2 regions of the Calothrix sp. NIES-2098 genome follow, and region 2 is predicted to be linked to the other one. Evidence: predicted binding sites of a transcription regulator. Region 2 holds the regulator's gene; the other holds the start of a gene.
What was found. Region 2 encodes NtcA, which controls nitrogen genes in cyanobacteria. Its sites were predicted from a motif close to TNTGTANNNNNNNNTACANA; they were not measured.
Positions count from the first base shown of each region.

Region 1 (11,259 bases), 6.7 Mb from region 2:
GTGGCACAACATTTTCAATTTGTGGTGAGAGGTTATTTACCAAGACATTTGAAGAATTTTTGTTAGTTCCTATACATCCTGTAGCATTGCATCTGGGCAAAATGCTGGCAGGAGTAGTGCGGGGATTGATGACTTCTGGTTCTGTAATTTTGGTGGCATTGCTGCTAACAGGAAATTGGCACTTTCTCCATCCACTTTTTCTGTTGTTACTGGTACTCAACTGTACAGTATTTGCTGGGTTGGGGGTGATTGTGGGATTGAGCGTGCGATCGCTCGAATCTGTAGGATTCTACAACAACTTTGTCATCATCCCCATGTCTTTTTTAGGAGCCACTTTCTTCGACCCCAGCACATTACCAACCGCCCTCAAAGTTTTGGTTTACTTATTACCCCTGACCTATACCAGTATTGGATTGCGGGCAGTCGCCCATTTATCATTATTTGAATTTCCTTGGTACAGTATCCCAATTTTATTAGTAATAGCGATCGCGCTTGCTCTTTGGGGCGGTTATAAATTTGCGCATCAGCAGGATTAGGGAATGGGGCACCAATCATAATTATTCCTTCCCCTGCGCCCTGCCCCCTGCCTCTTGCCTACTCCCTAGCTTTGGTTTTCTCCTGCTTCTGAATTCCATTGAGGAACATAGGCACAAATTTCTCCATAAATGCTTGAGGATCGCGTTGCCAAGCCCGTTGTGCGGCCTCAATTCTGAGTAATTGCAACTCAGGTGCTAGCAAAGTCTGTGGTAAACGTTCCATGAGGTACTGGGGACGTTGCCACAACGGCATGGTATTAGCCACCTCCACTAAGTTGGCAACCCGTCGCAGTTCTGCCCCTAGGGTAATATCCATACCAGACTCAAAGGCTGCTTGTTCAATTGCAGCATACTTGCGCTTGGCTTGTTCTACTTTTTGCCGATGTTCTGGACTTTTATCTGCGATTTGTGCTAACCAGCGATTACCCCAACGGACGTGTCCGGCTTCTTCTGGCAGAATTTTTTCGATGGTTTCGCGGATTTTGATATTTTCTTCAGTTTGCGGTGCTTTTTTCAAGGCGTAGATGTGCGCAGAGAAATACTCGCAACCCCGCTTTTCGGTAATGTTAATCGTGGCTAGGGCAGAAATTACAAAGTCGTCTCGGTCTCTAACTGGATCTTTGCTTTCTTGATCGAGTAACCTTTCAAATTCGTCAATGTAAGAAGAACCTGGTGGCTTGCCAAGATTTGCGCCTAAATCTGCCAACAAGTCAGTCAGCCACATGGCATGACGAGCTTCATCTGATATATGGTGAGATAAATCCTTAATTAGTTCTTTAGGTTGTCCATCTAATAGTTCAATCAAGTCAGTCAGGTCTTTACAACTGCGTTGTTCGCTGTAACGGTAGCGATTGAGGGTAATTAGATGGATTTCGCGATCGCGCACTACCCTTTCAAGGATATCTCTCGCACTCATCGCATTTTGAAATTTCCGCGGATAAATAACTGTCATAGCTTTATTAACTTTTGTAAACTCGGTTTTCATCTGTTTTTGATGGTAGCGTAGTTAGCCTTTACTAGTACACTCGCACTGCCACACTCAACAAAACACTCTCTTTGAAAGCAGTCGAGAGTTGTCTGTATTTGGCGATCGCTCTCAAAAAATACCATTCAAAATCCTATAGCAGCCCAGAATAAAAGATTTTTGAATTTTTTAGACATCGAAAAACTAGATTCCTGTGGAGTATTTTGAACTCCGCACAACAGTTTTGAGCTTTCTGAGACTTTTACACCTCAAATATAAATATGTGTAACGAATAAGCAATCAGCCGTAAGGCAGGTGTACTTCCTGCTTTGTTAACACACTAAAGCCAGATGTCTAAGCTAAACAAGCATTTCAGCTAAATAGAAAATGAGTTTTTTCGTATTTTTTCCACACTAGACCACAGCTTTTGATTAAGTTTTATGACAAAACCTCATTTTGTAACATTGGTTACAGAATTGTTTGCTATATTAAATAGAGAGGAGATTAAATCAATCAACTATAAGTAAAAAATTAGGGAGGACTCAGTTATGTCTATTCAAGAAAAATCTCGTGCAATCATGGCGCGTCAATATCAAGAAGTCAAGAAGCGTCAACAATCGATGCTGATGCGTAGCGCACAAGAACTCGGTCTTCCTGAAGAAATGTCCCACTACTGGAACCCCATTCAAGGAAAAGTAGATCAGGATGCGCGGACACTTTATGGCAGCAGCCATGCAGGTATGAGTTAGGCTGCAAGCGTTTTTAGCTGAGTTGAAGGAGAACATAATACACCATGAATGGTAAATCAGGTGTCTCAACCTTCATAAACGCCCCCTTGAATTTAAAGGGGGTTTTGCATCCTGAGAATTATTAACTCTAAAAAAAAGCCACCCTTGAGGTGGCTTTAAAATTAGCAGCAAGAAATTTCCAGCGGAAAAGGTGAAAAACTTATCTCATCAACTTTTTTACCTTTTGCTGTCTACTTTCTGATTTTTGCAATTAGCAATCGTAATACAGATAAAACTCGTAGGGATGAGGACGTAGTTGTAGCTGCTTAACTTCGTTAACTAGCTTGTACTCAATCCAATTTTGGATAAAGTCTTCTGAAAATACGCCAGTTTCAGTTAAGAACGCATGATCGTTTTCCAGTGCTTCCAACGCCAATTCTAGAGAACCGGGGGTGGAAGGAACTTTAGCTAGTTCTTCTGGAGAAAGTTCATAGATGTTTCTATCTAGAGGTTCGCCGGGATCGATTTTGTTCTTAATACCATCAATACCAGCACAAAGCATCGCCGCAAATGCTAGATAGGGGTTAGAGGTAGCATCTGGACAACGGAACTCTAAACGCTTGGCTTTGGGGTTAGTGCCAGACAGAGGAATGCGCACAGAAGCCGAACGGTTCCCTTGGGAGTAAGCCAAGTTCACTGGTGCTTCATAACCAGGTACTAAGCGCTTGTATGAGTTAGTTGTGGGGTTAGTGATTGCCAATAACGCTGGTGCGTGTTTGAGAATACCACCAATGTAATACAGCGCTGTTTCACTCAAACCAGCATACTTATCGCCTGCAAATAGAGGCTTACCATCTTTCCAAATAGACTGGTGAGTATGCATCCCAGAACCGTTATCACCAAACAATGGCTTGGGCATGAAGGTGACGGTTTTGCCATATTTCTTAGCAACGTTCTTGATGACATATTTGTAAGTCATCAACCAGTCAGCAGCTTCGACTAACTTACCAAAGCGGAAACCCAGTTCGCACTGACCACCGGTGGCAACTTCGTGGTGTTGTTTTTCAATGGGTACGCCGCAGGCTGCCATCGTCAGCAGCATTTCTGTACGGATATCTTGGAAAGTATCGGTGGGTGCAACTGGGAAGTAGCCTTCTTTAAAGCGTGGTTTGTAAGCTAGGTTGGGGCCTTCATCTTTACCAGAATTCCAACGACCTTCTACGGAGTCTACGTAGTAGTAACCTGCGTTGGCGGTTTGGTCAAAACGCGCATCATCAAAGATAAAGAACTCAGCTTCTGGCCCTAAGAACGCTGTGTCACCAATACCAGTTGAAACTAAGTAGTCTACGGCTTTTTGGGCAATCACGCGGGGACAACGGTTATACCATTCGCCTGTACGTGGTTCTTTAATGCTACAAATTATACTTAGTGTTGGCTCTTTCATGAATGGATCGATCCAGGCAGTGTTTGGATCGAGAACCATTGTCATGTCCGATTCTTCGATACCTTTCCAACCCCGGATACTGGAACCGTCGAAGGGTACGCCATCAGTGAATGAACTTTCATCGATTTGGTTGTAGTACACGGTGAGGTGCTGCCATGTCCCTGGTGTATCGATGAATTTCAGATCAATCATCTGAATTTTTTGGTCTTGAATCAATTTCAAGACTTCTTGTGGGGTTGTCATTGTTACTCCTTCTCTGCCAATTAAATAAACTCAATTTAGAATCTTCAAAGCTTGCTGACCCTGCTGAGATGAACCCAATTGTGACACACCTGGAATATCCTAAGGATAGGAGATTAACAAAATTTGTAGTTTTTGCTACAGAATTTCCAGTTTACAGGTTATTTAACCTTTCCCTAACATCTGTACAAAACTCAAACATATCATCTCATAGGGGGCAACTTTGGCATAGAATCCTTAAGTAGCGGATAGATTGTTTTGTGCCGAAACCTATATTGTAATTGGCACAAAAATGACTGTGAATGACAACAGCCAAATAAATATCAAACCATAGATAGTAATGATTGGGAGAAACCAGAATGCGCGATGCAGTAACAACTTTAATTAAGAATTATGACGTAGCTGGACGGTATTTTGACCGGAATGCGCTCGACAGCCTTAAATCCTACTTTGAAAGTGGTACCGCTAGAGTCAAAGCTGCGGCAACAATAAATTCCAATGCTGCTGCAATTGTCAAGCAGGCTGGTGCTAAATTATTTGAAGAACTGCCAGAGTTGATTCGTCCTGGTGGAAATGCTTATACAACTCGCCGTTATGCAGCTTGTCTGCGGGATATGGATTACTACCTGCGCTATGCTACATACGCGTTAGTTGCTGGCAACAACAATGTATTAGATGAGCGAGTGCTACAAGGGTTGCGGGAAACATACAATTCTTTAGGAGTTCCTATTGGCCCAACAGTTCGTGGCGTGCAAATTATGAAGGAAATTGTCAAGGAACAAGTTGTAGCAGCGGGCGTAGCTAATACCGCCTTTGTTGATGAACCATTTGACCATATCACTCGTGAATTGAGCGAGACAGATATCTAGATATAAAGGGCGGGCAAATGTCCACCCTTTAAAAATATCAAAGGCGATCGCTCAAAAAACTTTTGCAAAGGCGATCGCTTTTTTTTAATCCACTATATAAATGCAAAGTCAACACAAAATAAAACATACTTCATACTTAGAAATTTTTCTTTACTATTATCAAGTTTTAAGCGATCGCTAAATAATATTTTTTTGTCAATAAGCAATTATGCTAAAAATTAAATAATCTTGAACATGACTTTTGAGGTTACTTAAAGTTACAAACTTTCCTCAAAAGTTCATAATCAAATCAGAGCGAAAAAATTAGTAATATTCGATGAGTAAAGGGCCTTCAGGAATGAATCGAGAAGTATAGTTAGTCTTTTTACCTAAAGCTTTGAGAGAAGCTATGGCAATAGGAGTTTTTAGCCGCTTCAACTCTTGTAATTCCCAAAAAATTGCCCAAGTAGGCTTGTCAGTTGCAGTAGATGCTGGACGAAACTTAGATTTACCCGGATATCTGCCATTACGAGAATTTGTATGACCAATATACAAACCTTGCCAAGAGGCTTCCGAATTTAACGGTTGATCTATACAATCGGAAGCATAAATTAATACTTCTACTTCTTTACCTGCACGTAATTCATCAGCTTTGCGAAATACTTCAAAAGCCATGCTACCAAAAGCTACTTTGATAGTTTCATCGCTTAATTCACTGTCTAGCTTTTCCATTGTTTCCAATGCAGACAATAAGTGCATCTCTGGAACAGGTGCAAGAATCGCAAAAGAAGTTGTTTTAGCCATGTTCTGTTCCTAATATATGAACTTTTGTAATTATATTTACATTTCTACTGCCAGAGCTAATTTTGGCAAAATTTAGGAAGCGGTTAACTCACGCCAATTACAAAAACGATGGCGATAGATAGATTGACACTTAAATCCGGCACAATAGAAAATGCTCACGCTTATATAGTTCACTTGGCTAAACAACGACTCGATACACTCTTAGTAGAAAGAAATTTATGTGCTTCTCGCGCCTTAGCACAGCGACTCATCCAGGCGGGGGAAGTTAGCGTTAATCAACAGGTTATTGATAAACCTGGTACAGAAGTTGATATTACATCTCAAATTCAGATTAAAGAGCGATCGCGCTTTGTTTCTAGAGGTGGAGAGAAACTTGTCAAAGCTTTGGAAATCTTTGCAATTCCTGTGGAAGGGCGGATTTGTCTAGATGGTGGGATTTCTACAGGTGGCTTTACCGATTGTCTCCTACAAGCTGGAGCTAAACAAGTTTATGGTATTGATGTCGGTTATGGGCAAGTTGACTGGCGCTTGCGCAATGATTCACGGGTGATTTTGCGGGAACGTACCAACTTACGCCAACTACAACCACAGCAATTGTATGGTGAAGCCGCTCCAATTCCCGATTTAGCAGTGGTAGATGTTTCGTTTATTTCCTTAACTAAAATCTTGCCTGCGTTGTGGCAACTCACCCAACCGCCTCGCGAAGCAGTATTATTAGTCAAACCACAGTTTGAAGTTGGCAAATCCCGTGTAGGTAAAAAAGGCGTGGTGCGCGACCCAAACGACCACGCAGACGCGATTTTCCAGGTATTGCAAGCGGCTGAAGCATTAAGTTGGAAATACCAAGGTTTAACTTGGTCGCCAATTACCGGGCCTGCGGGAAATATCGAATATCTTTTATGGTTGAGAATGGATAGCGAAGCACCATCGCCTAGTTTAGAAGCAATTCAGCACGTTACTAAATCAGCGATCGCTGATTTACGAGAAAATTAAACATCGTATATCAAGCACTCAACTGCTTCGGGATTTTGCTCGCAGTATCTTTCTAAATCAGTTTTGCGTTTTTTAGCCTGCTGTTGATGAGCTTTTTCGGCTTGCAATTCTTCCACAATTTCCCATGCTACAGCACAATTAGCAGAATTATTACCGTTGCGATCGCAGGTTGTACGCGCTTCAGTAATAGCTTCTGTGATGGCTTGTTCAAGAGTTTTCGTACCATTCTGGTCAGCATTAACAGCAGCCTGAACTACTTCTAAAGTTGTCTGCATGATACTTTTACCTTTGTGTAGTGAGATAAGAATCAGACTCCTTGCAAAAGGTACTTTTGCAGGTAAATTCTATTCTGACAAATCTGAGAAAAATTTACCTTAATAAAATCATCTTGTTCAATATTTCCTGAAATTAGCATACTCAAATAGCAGGAAATAACTATAAAAAATACAACATACAACACACAATAGGCATAAATCTACTCCTACCTGCGGCATAGGAAAAATTGTGGATTTCTCAAGTAATTATTTCTGCACTAGCTACTGAATTAACTGTAGAGTTTGGATTATTTAGCAGACTCCGTACAACAAAAATTTTCCTTTTAAATTTTACATTTTTCTCTAGTTTGCCACTGTTGTTTCAGCAAATTTTTTTGTTTATAAGTAGTGTGTTCGTAACTCTTAACCTTTCTTCACAAATAGAGGTGGATGCCAAAAAATTAATCTTTTATTTATTGTTCAGATAGGTAATTAATGTCAGAATGAACCGTCCGTTATTAGGGATGTTTTGGGATTTACTCAGCACCCTATTTTTAACCATTGTTAGTGCTTTTGTAATTAGCGCACCTACTATCAAACTAGTTTCTAGTAGTGTAGAGTCTATCTCAGAAATTAGCGCTTCATATTCTAGAAGACTCGACTCTCTATTCGCCAATAATTCTTCTGTTGGAGTACTTGCTATTTGCGTAGCTGAAGGAAATTGCGAGATTAATGGCAAGAAAACCCAGAATTATTTTCAAAATATCGATCCGGGTAATGGCTTGATAAATAGAGGTTGGTGTTCGGATCAAGGAAGAGGTGGTTCTAATTTGGCAAATGCGGATGCTGGATGTCTAAAACGCACGCAAAGCCGTATTCCTCGCCTAATCCAAAGAATGAAGCATGTAGGGCTAAATCCCGAACACTATTTAGAAGCATTTGTAAATGCAACTGATTTATGGAATCAAGCATCTCCTAGAGTTAGCGATGCTTTTCCCGCTGCTTATCGCGCTGCACTCAATCGGGGATTGCAAGGCCATGAAGCTATTTTGTGGGCAAGGGTAGAGGCTTTTCGGGATGAATCAGGAGAATTGTCAGCAGGTAACATAGATATGAATAGGGGTGTTTATAGAGGATTGTTTGGTATTTGTGCAAACCCAAATAACACCTATTATCAAAGTCGCTTGCAGACTTATCCTTTGATGTCAGAAAGCTGGCGCTGGTCTTGTATAGCGTTAGATCAAAGAAGACGGGTTAAAGCTATTCAAAGTGTCTTCAGCGTAATTAATTGAGCACAGGTATTTAGCCCAAAGCTTGTGAATTTTGATTCGCTACAAGATTCCCAACTTTTTAGAAAAGTTGGGAATCTGAACTGTTGGGGACATATTTAAATTGTGATGTTATCATTGCCTTGACGATCGATAACTAATCGCACAACTGACAGACCCAAAATTATTAAAAATAATACTAGCCCAATTGTGCAAGCATAACTAAATTCCACGTTACTAAATGCTTGTTCATACAAATAGTAAACTATGGTTTTTGAGCTATTAAGCGGGCCGCCTTGGGTCATAATGTAGACTTCTTCAAAGACTTTAGTAGCTGAAATTGCTGAAATAACTGCTACTAGAGCTAAATAAGGCCTCATTAAAGGTATAGTAATATCCCAATGTTTGCGGATACCATCTGAACCGTCAATTGCTGCGGCTTCATACACATCAGCGGGAATTGATTGTAATCCTGCTAAGTAAATTACCATGTAATAGCCTAGGCCTTTCCACACAGTCACAGCCATAACACTTGCTAAAGAAATAGGCACAATACCCAAAATTTTACTGGGGCTAGTTAGCCAGGGAATTCCTTCAGGAAATATACCCACAGCTTTAAACAACTGATTTAGTAAGCCATTTTCTGCATATAGCCATTTCCAAGCTATTCCTGCAACTACCATTGAAATGACTACTGGCGTATAATAGGCGGCTCTAAACCAATTCATTCCCCCTAATTTCTGATTGACTAAAATTGCCAAAGCTAAAGGAGCAATTACAAGAATTGGCACTACTCCTACAAGATATAAAAAAGTATTTGTCAAAGTTTGCCAAAAAACTGCATCTTGCCAAAGCTTGAGGAAGTTAGTAATACCTATCCATTGTGGTGGTTGAGCAAGATCCTCATAGCTTGTAAAACTAAGATAAAATGCTTGCAACGCAGGCCAAAAGACAGTTAAGCACAAAATTATTAAGGCCGGTAGCAAGAATAAATAAGGAGTTAGTTGGTGTCTAATCAACATCCAGTTTTTAGAGGACAATTGATTCATAAAAGTATGTTTGAGGTTTCAATAGTTAGTTGACGAACTTTAATATAAATCTGTTTAAACGTTACTGTTGAGTTTTATTTAATACTAAGTTGCAGTCTGTTGTAGTACCTCAGAATTAATGAGATTGCTTTCCTACGGTCGTAATGACAGATACTATCTTTAATTCAAACTTGGTGTAAATTCTCAATTTGAACAATAAAACTAATATTCTCCCACCTCTTCACCCTGAGATTATATAGATGTTCGCACTTGCAAGCGTACTGTCAGCACAGTAGCATAATTAATCTTGTAAAAAAGCAACTGCCCTCTGAAGATTGCCTGATATATGAGGCGAACACTCAGAGGGCATGATTTTATTGAGATACCATTGCTCGCACTTCATAGTCCACAGGACTTGGAGGGGAGATTGATGGTCAAAATGTCTAATTCCTAAGGAACGTTAATGCGATCGCTAAACTCGGAGTTATAACCTTCTTCCCCGTGTTCGTTAATATCCAGACCTTGGTATTCAGTTTCTTCCTTGACGCGCAGACCGACTGTAGCATCAATAATCTTGAGAATGATCCAAGTACCAACGGCTGCAATGATATAGGCAATCACAATGGCGGCTAGCTCGACCCCTAGTTCGCCCAAATTACCCCGCAACACGCCATCTTTACCGCCTGAGTTGACTTGTGTAGTAGCAAAGATTGCCGTTAGAATAGCGCCCACCGTACCACCAACGCCATGTACGGGGTAAGTATCTAAAGCATCGTCAACTTGTAGCTTGTGCTTGAAACTCACCGCATAGAAGCAAACAAAAGCGGTGATGAAGCCAATCAAAATTGCTGATAGGGGGGTGACAAACCCAGCAGCTGGGGTAATTCCTACTAAGCCAGCCACGGCTCCTGTAGCTGCACCTACGGCTGTTGGTTTACCGCGTAAAACTGCTTCCAAAATGAGCCACATCAAAGCTGCTGCTGCTGCTGCTGTATTAGTGGCTACAAAGGCTGTGGTGGCAATATTTGTGACGATGTTCCCGGAAGTACCACCAGAAACAGATAAGGCACTTCCAGCATTGAAGCCAAACCAGCCAAACCAGAGTAAGCCAGCACCTAGCAAAATGAAAGGAACATTGTGTGGCGGACTGAGACGATCGGGATGGTTTTTGCGAGGGCCAAGAACAATCGCTGCTACGAGGGCAGAAACACCAGAACTGATGTGAACTACTGTACCACCAGCAAAGTCAAGGGCACCCAAACCACCATACAAGCCCAAAAATCCGCCTTTTGCCCATACCATGTGAGCTAGAGGTGTATAAATAAATGTTGACCACAGCAAAACAAAAAGAGCATAGGCTCGAAAACTAATCCGTTCAACTATTGCTCCGGATATTAATGCTGGGGTGATAATCGCAAACATGGCTTGATAGATCATGAATGCTTGGTGAGGAATCGTCCCAGCATAGGAAACAACCTCAGGTGGGTTAGAGCCTTTAAGATAATCAGTCACCTCCAAACCCACACCATTCAACCCTAACCACTGCAAGCCACCGATGAAAGGCGTTCCTGGTGAAAAGGAAAGGCTATAACCCCAAAGAATCCAGGTAACTCCTACAATCGCCATCAACACAAAGCTCATCATCAATGTGTTTAGGACGTTGCGCGATCGCACAAACCCACCATAGAAAAATGCTAATCCTGGTGTCATCAGCAGAACCAGTGCTGCTGAAATCAGCATAAATGCTGTATCTCCAGTATCGGCAGTAGGCGGAGGAGTAGCGGCCGCTTGGGCTAAAGCATTGCCCATCAACGGGCCTCCCAAAAGCAATAGGGTCATAGCCCCAATCATTACAACTTTCTTCAACACTTCTTTTTGTCCCCGAACACCAACATTGTTGAGTTTCTTGTTCAGACATTAGAGTATTTTTTGATACACTTTTTGTCCGAGCAGCTATTCAACATTAGTTATTTAGAAAGGTTTATAAAAATATAATACTAATAGCATATGACAAATATTTGAATGATTATATAAAGATGCAATAATTACATTTTTTAGATTCGATTAATATAATTTTGTTTAAAAGTTATAAAAAATTTGTCTTTTTATGGTATTGGCTAGTTAGTATTACAAACTAACTCACTAGTATGAT
Region 1 is NZ_CAWNKJ010000001.1:1,010,635-1,021,893, forward strand. It holds gene AACU33_RS04200 (ABC transporter permease) at 1-536, shown strand, start outside; gene AACU33_RS04205 (DUF455 family protein) at 595-1,488, opposite strand; gene AACU33_RS04210 (hypothetical protein) at 2,049-2,249, shown strand; gene glnA (type I glutamate--ammonia ligase) at 2,500-3,915, opposite strand; gene apcB (allophycocyanin subunit beta) at 4,272-4,781, shown strand; gene AACU33_RS04225 (hypothetical protein) at 5,085-5,564, opposite strand; gene AACU33_RS04230 (TlyA family rRNA (cytidine-2'-O)-methyltransferase) at 5,739-6,557, shown strand; gene AACU33_RS04235 (Calvin cycle protein CP12) at 6,554-6,832, opposite strand; gene AACU33_RS04240 (hypothetical protein) at 7,315-8,103, shown strand; gene AACU33_RS04245 (carbohydrate ABC transporter permease) at 8,199-9,128, opposite strand; gene AACU33_RS04250 (ammonium transporter) at 9,558-10,946, opposite strand.
Region 1: glnA (type I glutamate--ammonia ligase) is a predicted target of NtcA. The motif match lies at 4,038-4,057, and genes of this name have one in related genera.

Region 2 (11,259 bases):
AGAACTAACACTAGGTGAAAAATGGGGCATGGGGCATGGGTATTGATAGCGATTAATAGCGGTGGAAAGGTTTTTTATATTCTTCCCACACTCCCCACACTCCTCATCCCTCCTGATTTATAAAACCCCTTTAGAACTGGGAATCATACCAGCACGACGGGGATCTATTTCTACCGCTATGCGCATTGCTCTAGCAAAAGCCTTAAATGTTGCCTCAATAATGTGATGGGAATTAATGCCATCTAGCTGGCGAATGTGTAGTGTTAATTGACTGTGGTTCACCAGTGCCACAAAAAATTCCCGTACTAGTTGAGTATCATAAGTTCCCACGCGCTCGGTAGGAATTTGTAAACCATAGCTGAGGTGAGGTCTGCCAGAAAAGTCTAGTGCTACCTGAACTAATGCTTCATCAAGTGGTGCCAGAAAATTACCAAAACGGACAATACCTTTGCGATCGCCTAGTGCTTTACTTAAAGCTTGTCCTAGGGTGATGCCCACATCTTCGTTAGTGTGGTGGTCGTCAATTTCCCAGTCTCCCTTGGCTTGCACCTCCAAGTCAATCAAACCGTGGGAGGCTATTTGATGCAGCATATGATCCAAAAATGGAATGCCAGTTGCTGCCTGACAAATCCCTGTACCATCGAGGTTGACAGTAACTCGGACATCGGTTTCACCAGTAGTGCGATGAACCGAAGCAATCCGAGGACTGGGGTGAGATTGGTCGTATTGGGGGAAGTTAACTTGACGGTCGCTGATTTGCATAGTTAATGGGGCATAGGCGATGGGGCATAGAGTATAGAGGATGAGTGTTTCTCAATCCAATGCCCAATTCCCTATACTCTATTCCCAAATCTTATTACTACATTCCCATAATTTCATATCCTGCATCCACATATATAACTTGTCCTGTAATTCCACTGGACAAATCGCTACATAAGAAAGCAGCAGTGTTGCCTACTTCTAGTTGAGTGACTGTACGCCGTAGAGGAGCAACTTGCTCTACATGATGAATCATATCTAATATGCCTCCCACCGCACTAGATGCTAAAGTGCGAATGGGGCCTGCGGAAATGGCATTTACGCGAATATTTTGCGGGCCGAGTTCAGCCGCTAGGTAACGGACGCTTGCTTCTAATCCTGCCTTAGCAACTCCCATAATGTTATAGTTGGGAATTGCTCTAACGCTACCTAAATACGAGAGAGTGAGGATACTTCCTCCTTCTGTCATCAAAGGTTTGGCTGCACCACTCAACTGCACCAGCGAGTAAGTACTAATTTGTAGTGCTGTGTTGAAGCCAGAGCGTGATGTTTGACTAAAATCTCCACTTAAATCGTCTTTATTTGCAAATGCCAGACAGTGAACTAAAATGTCTAGCTTGCCCCACTTATTGCCGATTGTTTCAAAGGTAGACTGAATCTGTTCGTCGTTTTGGACATCACATGGCAAGAATAAGCTGGGGTTGAGAGGTTCTACCAATTCCGCAACTTTTTTCTCCATCTTGCCTCGCTCATCTGGCAAATAGGTAATACCTAAGTTAGCTCCAGCTTTGTGTAGTTGTTGAGCAATTCCCCAGGCGATTGAACGGTTATTTGCAATACCTGTAACAAGCGCGTTTTTTCCAGTCAGATTCAGCATATAAATTTTTAATGTGAACAATCATGCTTGAGCATACTAGAATCTGACACTAGTTTGTCTTTGTTTTACACAGGATTCGTAAAAATGATTATTGGTGAGAGTGTTTACAGCAATAAAATTACTCTTTATTCCTTAAGATATTCTCAAGATATCTTGATTTTTTCTTCAAAAAACCTTTTGAATACAGCTATTATAAGTACCTTTTCAAAAAGCTCTAGCTAAAAATATCAATAATTATGTATCATTATAAACAAATAACTATGAAGCAGAGATTTTGAGTATAGGAAAGTACAGAAAGGTTGACGGTGCCTTATTGATTTTTCAGGTGTATTCTTAGGTAATCAGTTTTTGTTTTTCCGGCATTGGGTAGGGGAAGGGAGATGATCGTGACACAAGATAAAGCCCTAGCAAATGTTTTTCGTCAGATGGCAACCGGAGCGTTTCCTCCGGTTGTAGAAACGTTTGAACGCAATAAAACGATCTTTTTTCCTGGCGATCCTGCTGAACGAGTTTATTTTCTTTTAAAAGGTGCTGTTAAGCTTTCCAGGGTTTATGAAGCAGGAGAAGAAATAACGGTAGCACTACTGCGGGAAAATAGTGTTTTTGGTGTGTTGTCATTGTTGACAGGAAATAAGTCAGATAGGTTTTACCATGCCGTTGCATTTACCCCTGTAGAATTACTGTCAGCTCCAATTGAACAGGTGGAGCAAGCACTCAAGGAAAATCCAGAATTATCAATGTTAATGCTGCGAGGTTTGTCTTCGCGAATATTACAAACAGAGATGATGATTGAAACTCTTGCACACCGAGATATGGGTTCAAGGTTAGTAAGTTTTTTATTAATTCTCTGTCGCGATTTTGGCGTTCCTTGTGCTGATGGAATCACAATCGATCTCAAGCTATCTCATCAGGCGATCGCGGAAGCAATTGGATCTACTCGCGTTACCGTCACTAGGTTACTTGGAGATTTACGCGAGAAAAAAATGATTTCTATCCACAAAAAAAAGATTACTGTGCATAAACCCGTCACCTTAAGTAGGCAATTTACTTAAACCCAATTGGGGGAAGTAGAGGTGGCATGTGTTGTTTTTTTAGAGATGACGCCCATAATGGAGGTAGAGCTAAAAATTGAGTAAATTCAGCTATTGTCATTCTCTTATCCCCCACAAAAAATGGTTGAAAGTAGTAGGCTGTATCTGGAAGCATTTCGGTAGCTGAAGATGACCACTGGGTACATCCTCATCGCAGCAATTTTAATTTTGGGAGGCTTGCTTGCCACCGTGGGCGATCGCATCGGCACGCGCGTTGGCAAGGCGCGCCTCTCTCTATTTAAGTTACGTCCCAAAAATACGGCAGTACTGGTAACTATTTTTACGGGTACTTTAATTTCAGCATCAACCCTGGCAATTTTATTTGCTGCGGATGAAGGATTGCGCAAAGGAGTATTTGAATTAGAAGATATTCAAAGGGATCTGAGGAATAAGCGCGAACAGTTAAAAACCACAGAAACCCAGAAAAGCCAGGTAGAAAGCGAGCTCAACCAGGCAAGAAAAGAACAAGCCCAAGCTCAACAAGACTTACAAGCAATTAACAAGTCCTTACAGGCGGCGAATGCTAAACAACAAGCAACGCAGGCTCAATTAAATCGTACTGTTACTCAACAAGCCCAAACCCAATCCCAACTCAACCGCACTCAAAGCCAATTGGGACAAGTTGTAGCGCAATATCAAAAAGCAATAGCCGAACTGCAAAGCGTTTACGATGAGAAAAAGAATCTCTTGGCGGAAATTGAACAACGGAAGATAGAACGCCAAAGACTCTATGCTGAAGCAAAAAAAGCAATTGACGAAGCCAAAACAGCTATAGCCAAACGCGATCGCGAATTAGCCAATCGGCAAGAAGCAATTGAACAGCGAGATCAAAAAATTTCCCAGTTAGATAAACTGATTCAACAGCGCAATCTAGAAGTTGCAGCCCGCGAACAGGTGATTGCCAAGCGGGAATCTCGTCTTCAAGAATTGGAAAAGCAACAAAATTATCTAGAACAAGAAGTAGCAAGGCTGGAAAAATATTATCAGTCTTACCGTGACCTCCGTTTAGGTAAATTGGCTTTGGTGCGGGGTCAAGTTCTGGCTGCGGCTGTAATTCAGGTTAACCAACCTACCGCAGCGCGTCAGGCAGTTATCCAATTACTAAAGGAAGCTAATCAGAATGCACTGCTTGAATTAGCTGAACCTGGGACAAATACAGTAAATAATGTAGAGATACTGCACGTTACCCAAGATAGAATTGAGCAATTGATCAAGCAGATTAATGATGGTCGTGAATATGTCATGCGAATTTTTTCTGCTGGCAATTACGTTAGAGGTGAAAAACAGATAGAATTTTTTACTGATACAGCAAAAAACCAACTAGTCTTTTCCGGGGGACAGGTATTAGCCACTACTACTGCCGATCCCAAAACGATGACTTCTTATCAGTTAAGACAGCGGCTAGATCTGCTGATTTCTGCTTCTCAATTTCGCGCTCGTAACGCTGGAATTATTGAAAATGTACAAATAGATGGTACTTTTTTGCGCTTTGTTGCCCAACTGAGACAATTCGATCAACCTTTAGAAATTAAAGCGATCGCAGCTGAGGATACTTTTACAGCTGGGCCGCTGAGAGTGAAGCTAGTGGCAATATTCAACGGTCAAGTTATTTTTAGCACTTAAAAAATTATCAACACAACTTAATAGCCATATCAGCCTATTTACATAATTAAATAGGCTCTTACCAAAAAGCTTGTTGCCAGAATTGTAATAAAATTTTGAATTTTAAATTACTTATGACTTTCCGTGAATTCTCACCGACACAACCAGTCATTTTAGGCTTTGATCCCGGTCGAGACAAGTGTGGTTTAGCAGTAATTGGACTAGATCGACAAATACATTATCATCAGGTTGTAGCGGCAAGTGAAGCGATCGCCACAATCGAAACCCTGCGTCAGCAGTTACCTGTATCCTTAATGGTAATGGGCGACCAAACAACAGCCAAGCAGTGGAAACAAAGACTGGGCCAAGAATTAACAGAACCACTAAATATTGTTTTAGTAGATGAGCGCTACACAACTTTAGAAGCACGCGATCGCTATTGGCAAATGTACCCTCCCAAAGGATTAACAAAGCTATTACCGCAGGGTATGCGACAACCTCCACGACCAATAGATGATATTGTTGCCATTCTTTTAATCGAAAGGTACTTAAATCGTTTAGCTGAATCAGTTAACAGTTAAATAACTGCTTAACTAAAGTTCAGCGCGAATAGTAAAAGCATAATCGCCTCCAGGCTCTAACTGGTAGTCTTGTTTTTCCAAGAACCGACCTAGAGGTTCTTTAATTAAAGCGCGACCTTGAGAAGGCTTCACAGACAGTTCTCCCCGGCGAAAATGCCATTGGAACTGCCACTCAAACTCACCCGCACTCACTTCACCCTCAAGGAAGCCGTGTTGCCAAGATTGGCGGGTAATTTTGACATGGGCGATGGTTTCTGGCAGACGTTTAGCACTCACAATGCTGGATGTTAAGTTGGAAATTAAAGTAACCAAGTAGGCTAATTCTTGTAATACCAAACATAGCGTAAATTGAGAAACTGACAAAGTGAGTATTTGTAAATTGAGCCTAACGACTGAAGTCGTAGTTATACGGACTAAGTATGGCCAATTACAAAAAGGGTATGAAATTTAATCATTCGTTAGTTAGTAGAACGCCGTAAAATCCAGCATCAACTCTTGATAATTGGCTAACTTGGTATTCATCCTCAACTAAAAAATAAATACATATAGTAGGTTGTTTGGGATTACCGATAAACTTACGAGCACCCAGTGCAAGGTAATCTACAATCCAATATTCAGGTATACCTATTACCTCATATTTACCAACTTTTGTGTGATAGTCATCACTGTTAATAATTTACGTAAGGGTTGAATAATTGTTTAAATCAGATTTTTAACTCGTATAAGTAAACGAGCATAAATATCTATATTGGCTCTTCATTAGATGTTATGCTAAATCTCATCCGCAATAATCATAAAACCCTTGTCAAACAATAAAAATGGACATTATTTAATAATATTTTAGATATCAAGTAGAGGTTTGTTTTTGACCTATATTTTTTAAACAAGTTTTGATGTTTAACTAATAATTTGGCATACCAGGTACAAAAGAACGAAAATAAATCGCTCGACAAGTAGGGACACGGCATCTAAAGACTTTTAGTAAAACAAACATCTTATCTATACCATGCCCCTAAGATTTAGGTATTTTTTAATTTTTGAAAGTCCCTAATTACATTGAGCCTGTCTATATAGGCGGAGCTTCTTTAGCCGCAACTTCAGTCGTTCAGCTCGAATAATTTTGACAACTATTTAGAGAAGCATACAGCGATGCCTTGCCCTAAGGCATCGCGGATTTTAGATTCAATCTAAAATCCCAAATCGATTTATCGATTTACTGCTGCTGCTTCTCGTGCCGCAGCTGCTTGGTCAGGATGAATACCTAAACGTGTGAGATTAATCCGACCTTTGTTGTCAATTTCGCGCACTTTGACAATCACTTCATCGCCAACGGCTACTTCATCTTCAACTTTACCAACGCGGTAGTCAGCTAGTTGAGAAATGTGGATCATGCCTTCTTTTCCGGGTAAAAATTCTACAAAGGCACCAATAGGTATAATGCGAGTCACGCGTCCTACATAAACGTCACCTTCGTGCAGCTTGCGGGTCATACCTTGGATGATATTTCTGGCTCTCTTCGCCTTGCTTTCATCCACCGCGGAAATTGTAACGGTGCCATCATCTTCAATGTCAATTTTTGCACCTGTTTCCTCGGTGATGCCTTTGATTGTCTTACCTCCAGGCCCAATCACCAGACCAATCATGTCGGGATCGATCTTAATGGTCAACAGACGTGGAGCGTAGGGTGAAGTTTCTGTGCGTGGTTGCTCGATGGTTTGCAGCATTTTGTCTAAAATGTGCAAGCGGGCTGACTTGGCTTGATGGATGGCTTGGGCAATAATGTCCAATGACAGACCAGAGATCTTCATATCCATTTGTAAGGCTGTAATCCCCGCATCCGTACCAGCCACTTTAAAGTCCATGTCGCCTAAAAAGTCTTCGATACCCTGAATATCAGTAAGAACGCGGACTTCATCTCCTTCTTTAATCAGACCCATTGCTGCACCGCTAACAGGTTTAATAATTGGTACGCCAGCATCCATTAACGCTAGGGTGGAACCGCACACCGAACCCATCGAGGTAGAACCATTGGAAGATAGGACTTCCGATACTACGCGAATTACGTAAGGAAATTGTTCTTTCGGTGGTAGCACGGGTAACAGCGCTCGCTCTGCTAATGCGCCATGACCAATTTCCCGCCTTCCTGGGGCGCGCATCGGCTTAGTTTCCCCGACTGAGAAGGGTGGGAAGTTGTAATGGTGTAAGTAGCGTTTAGATTGGTCTACTTGCAGGTCATCGCTGAGGTTTTGAGCATCTCCAGGTGTACCTAGGGTACAAGCAGATAATACCTGAGTGAGTCCCCGGTTAAATAAGCCACTACCGTGAACGCGCTTAGGTAAGACATCAACTAAACAAGAAACGGGACGCACTTCATCGAGTTTGCGACCATCAACGCGAACGTTGTCTTCGATAATTTGACGGCGCATGAAGTGTTTGGTAATTTCCTTGAAAGTGTTACCAAGGGCTTTGCTGTTAGCGGTTGTCGCAACACGAATGGGATCTTCTTCAGGAAGTTCCGCGATCGCATTTGCTATACTTTCCTTAACTACATCCAAAGCGGCATCGCGCTCTGGCTTTGTTAATTCAAATTGCGCGAGAATTTTCTTAATCTCTTCACTGGCGCGATCGCTAATAAATTGGTCTAAAGTTGGGTCGACTTCTGGCGGTTCTCGGTGGACAATTTCTAGACCGAGTTCTTGAACTAAATCTAGTTGCGCCTGGATTAAATCTCGGACAGCTTCGTAGCCAAAATCAATCGCCTCGATAATATCGCGTTCTGGTAACTGATTGGCTCCCGCCTCTACCATGATCACACCATCTGGCGAACCTGCAACCACCAGATCCAAATCTCCCGCTTCAATTTCTGCGTAGGTAGGGTTAATAACGAAATCATCGCCTACCAAACCTACTCTGACGGCTGCCATTGGCCCGTTAAAGGGAATTTGAGCAATTAGAGTAGCAATAGAAGCACCTGTAACAGCGAGCACATCGGGTGGTACTTGCTCATCCATTGACAATGTCAAAGCGACAATTTGCAAGTCATCCCGCAACCATGAAGGGAACAGCGGACGCAGGGGACGGTCTATCAGACGGCTAGTAAGAATTGTTTTTTCTGGTGGACGACCTTCACGCCGCATGATCCCGCCGGGAATCCTACCCGCAGCATATAGTCTTTCTTCGTAATCTACTGTGAGGGGAAGAAAATCAATGCCTTCTCTGGCTTGCGATCGCGTAGCCGTCACTAAAACAGCTGTATCCCCTGATTGTATCAAAACCGACCCACCAGCTTGGGGTGCTAGCAGGCCTACCTTCAGTCGAATATCCCGTCCGTCAAAGGATATTGACTTATCAACTTCTGTCATTCAGTTTTTTTTCCTTCTATGCACGCTATTCTCTCTCTGTGGCAATCCTAACATTTATGCACTATGGCTGGCTTCAGGAACATACAAAGATAAACAACTTTGTCAACATAAAGCACGATACATCATTAGTGCCTCTACCACTTGCCCATCGGCTAATTTAGCTGCGTGCGGAATGCGCCCAATAATTTCAAATCCCAATTTCTGCCACAGTGTAATTGACGGTATATTAGTTTCAAAGACCAAATTGAACATGACTGCTTCGTAGCCGAGGCTAGCCGCGATCGCTAGCATCGCCTCTCCCATAAACCGCCCTATGCCTTGACCTCGTAACTGTGGTTGTACAATAAAACCAGCGTTGCAAATATGGCTGCACCGACCAGGGAAGTTTGGTTTCAAATAAAATGCGCCTAATATCTCTTTAGGTTTGTGTGTATTGCTCTGCTCAACTGCCCTAACAACAAAGGCATCCTGACTCAACCAATAAGCCGCAAATTCTGCTGAAGAAAGGGGTTGCTTTTGAGGATAAGTTTTCCCTTCAATAATTACTAGATTTAGTAATGCCCTGACTATCTCCTGCTCTTGAGGATGTATATAATCTAGTTCTACTTTGATGCTATTTGTTGTAACTTGATAAAGGGGAAATTCCATTAATTATGATTATTTATTAATTATTGATATTTATTATATAGTGACAATTCTATATTTGTAATAATTAACCGCCGATAGAAGATGATAAAGGCAGATAAATTTGTATCTAATTATGCTAGTAGTTCACCAAACTTAATTTGATGCATAAGAGAACCAAACGCAAAGAAAGAGGTTAAAGGCTCGTTGAACCAAATCAATTTGTTGAATTCATAGCAAATGCTATATTTCAATTAGCTAAAATAACCGATCAAAAATATGAGTAACAGTGATTTTTATAGCCTAATATTTATAATGAATTATTGACATAACCTAACAGATAATTAGTAGCTTGGTAGTTAAAAATGGCGATTTTACACGGTATTTGGTTAAGTAAAAAGCAAAATAGTTGTTTATTTATTTGGGGAGAAACTTGGCGTTCTTCACAAGTTAATCTTGATTCTAATGCTGATTTTGATATACCATCACATCCATTGGCAATGGCACCACAGGAGTTAAGCGAGTGGTTGCATTCTCGAAATCTGAAAATTGCTAACTTTATCCAACAACCGCAAGTAGCTGTAAGTGCAGGAAGAAAACGTCAAAGTATAAGTGTTACTGAAGTAAATTTGCCGGGAGCATCCCAAATCATTGGTTTACCAACTCAAATATCAGACAGCAGCATTTTGCCGATACATTCTGCTGTAGTCGAAACACAATTTATTCCTATACAAAAAACAGACTCTACATCATATATCCACCCTTGGCGAATTGAGGGTTTTTGTTTAAATCCTGCCGCAGCAATGAAATTTCTTTCTTCTCTTCCTTTAAGTACGATTAACGGGGAAGATGTTTTTTTAGGCGGAGATTTACGCTTTTGGTCGCAGGTTGCCCGTTGGAGTTTAGATTTAATTTCTCGGTGTAAGTTTTTACCAACAATTCAAAAACAATCTGATAGTTCGATAGATGCTAGGTGGCAAGTACTTTTGGATAGTGCTGTAGATGGCACAAGATTGGAAAAATTTTCTCAGTTGATGCCATTAGCTTGCCGCACTTATCAGAAACCGCTGGAGAATGAAGAATTAACTGCATCCCAAATATATATAGATTTACCGCTACAACCGCAAGAATTACTGTTAGGATTTCTCAACAGTACGATAGATACTCAAGTCCGAGAAATGGTAGGTTCCCAATCCCCAATTGAAAGTAGGGTGATGGCATCTTTACCAGCAGCGGTGCGTCAGTGGTTGCAAGCTTTAATTAGTGAATCTCAAACAGTTAGTGCAGATCCTATTGGCTTAGAAAGATTACAAGCGGCACTAACAGCTTGGACGATGCCGCTACAATACCAATTAACTCATAAAGCTCTATTTCGTACTTGTTTTGAATTGCGATCGCCTGAGGCTGGAGAATCAGAATGGAAATTGGTATATTATCTCCAAGCTGCGGACGATCCAGAGTTTTTGGTAGATGCGGCCACTATTTGGCAACACCCAGTTGAGCAATTAACATATCAAAATCGCACCATCGCAGAACCCCAAGAAACTTTTCTGCGCGGCTTGGGGTTAGCTTCCCGATTGTATGGAGGAATTGCACCCAGTTTAGAAAGTGACTATCCTGAATCTTGTAGTCTTAACCCCATGCAGGCTTATGAATTTATTAAGTCTGTAGCTTGGAGATTTGAAGATAGTGGTTTAGGGGTAGTTTTACCGCCTAGTTTGGCAAACCGTGAAGGATGGGCGAACCGTTTGGGTTTGAAAATTACTGCGGAAACGCCAAATCAAAAGCAAGGGCGCTTAGGATTGCAGAGTTTGCTGAATTTTCAGTGGCAATTGGCGATTGGTGGGCAAACAATTTCTAAAGCTCAGTTTGACAGGCTGGTAGCATTAAATAGCCCACTAGTAGAAATTAACGGTGAGTGGGTGGAGTTACGATCCCAAGATATTAAGACAGCGCAAGCCTTTTTTGCTTCCCGTAAAGAAAAAATGGCGCTTTCCTTGGAAGACGCTTTGCGCTTGAGTACAGGGGATACCCAGGCAATTGAAAAATTACCAGTAGTCAGTTTTGAAGCATCTGGTGCATTACAAGAGTTAATCGGGGCGCTGACAAATAATCAGGCGATCGCACCTTTACCCACACCCGCCAACTTTAAAGGACAGTTGCGACCTTATCAAGAGCGAGGTGCAGCTTGGCTAGCTTTCTTAGAACGTTGGGGTTTGGGTGCTTGTCTTGCAGACGATATGGGTTTAGGGAAAACCATCCAGTTCATCGCTTTTCTTTTACATTTGAAAGAACAGGATGCACTAGAAAAACCTACTCTACTAGTTTGTCCTACTTCTGTATTAGGAAACTGGGAACGGGAA
Region 2 is NZ_CAWNKJ010000001.1:7,664,169-7,675,427, forward strand. It holds gene hisB (imidazoleglycerol-phosphate dehydratase HisB) at 118-762, opposite strand; gene fabI (enoyl-ACP reductase FabI) at 860-1,636, opposite strand; gene ntcA (global nitrogen regulator NtcA) at 2,017-2,688, shown strand; gene AACU33_RS32335 (DUF3084 domain-containing protein) at 2,857-4,350, shown strand; gene AACU33_RS32340 (pre-16S rRNA-processing nuclease YqgF) at 4,464-4,910, shown strand; gene AACU33_RS32345 (DUF3146 family protein) at 4,923-5,186, opposite strand; partial or broken gene AACU33_RS32350 (Uma2 family endonuclease) at 5,413-5,574, opposite strand; gene AACU33_RS32355 (polyribonucleotide nucleotidyltransferase) at 6,116-8,272, opposite strand; gene AACU33_RS32360 (GNAT family N-acetyltransferase) at 8,375-8,920, opposite strand; gene AACU33_RS32365 (DEAD/DEAH box helicase) at 9,262-11,259, shown strand, end outside.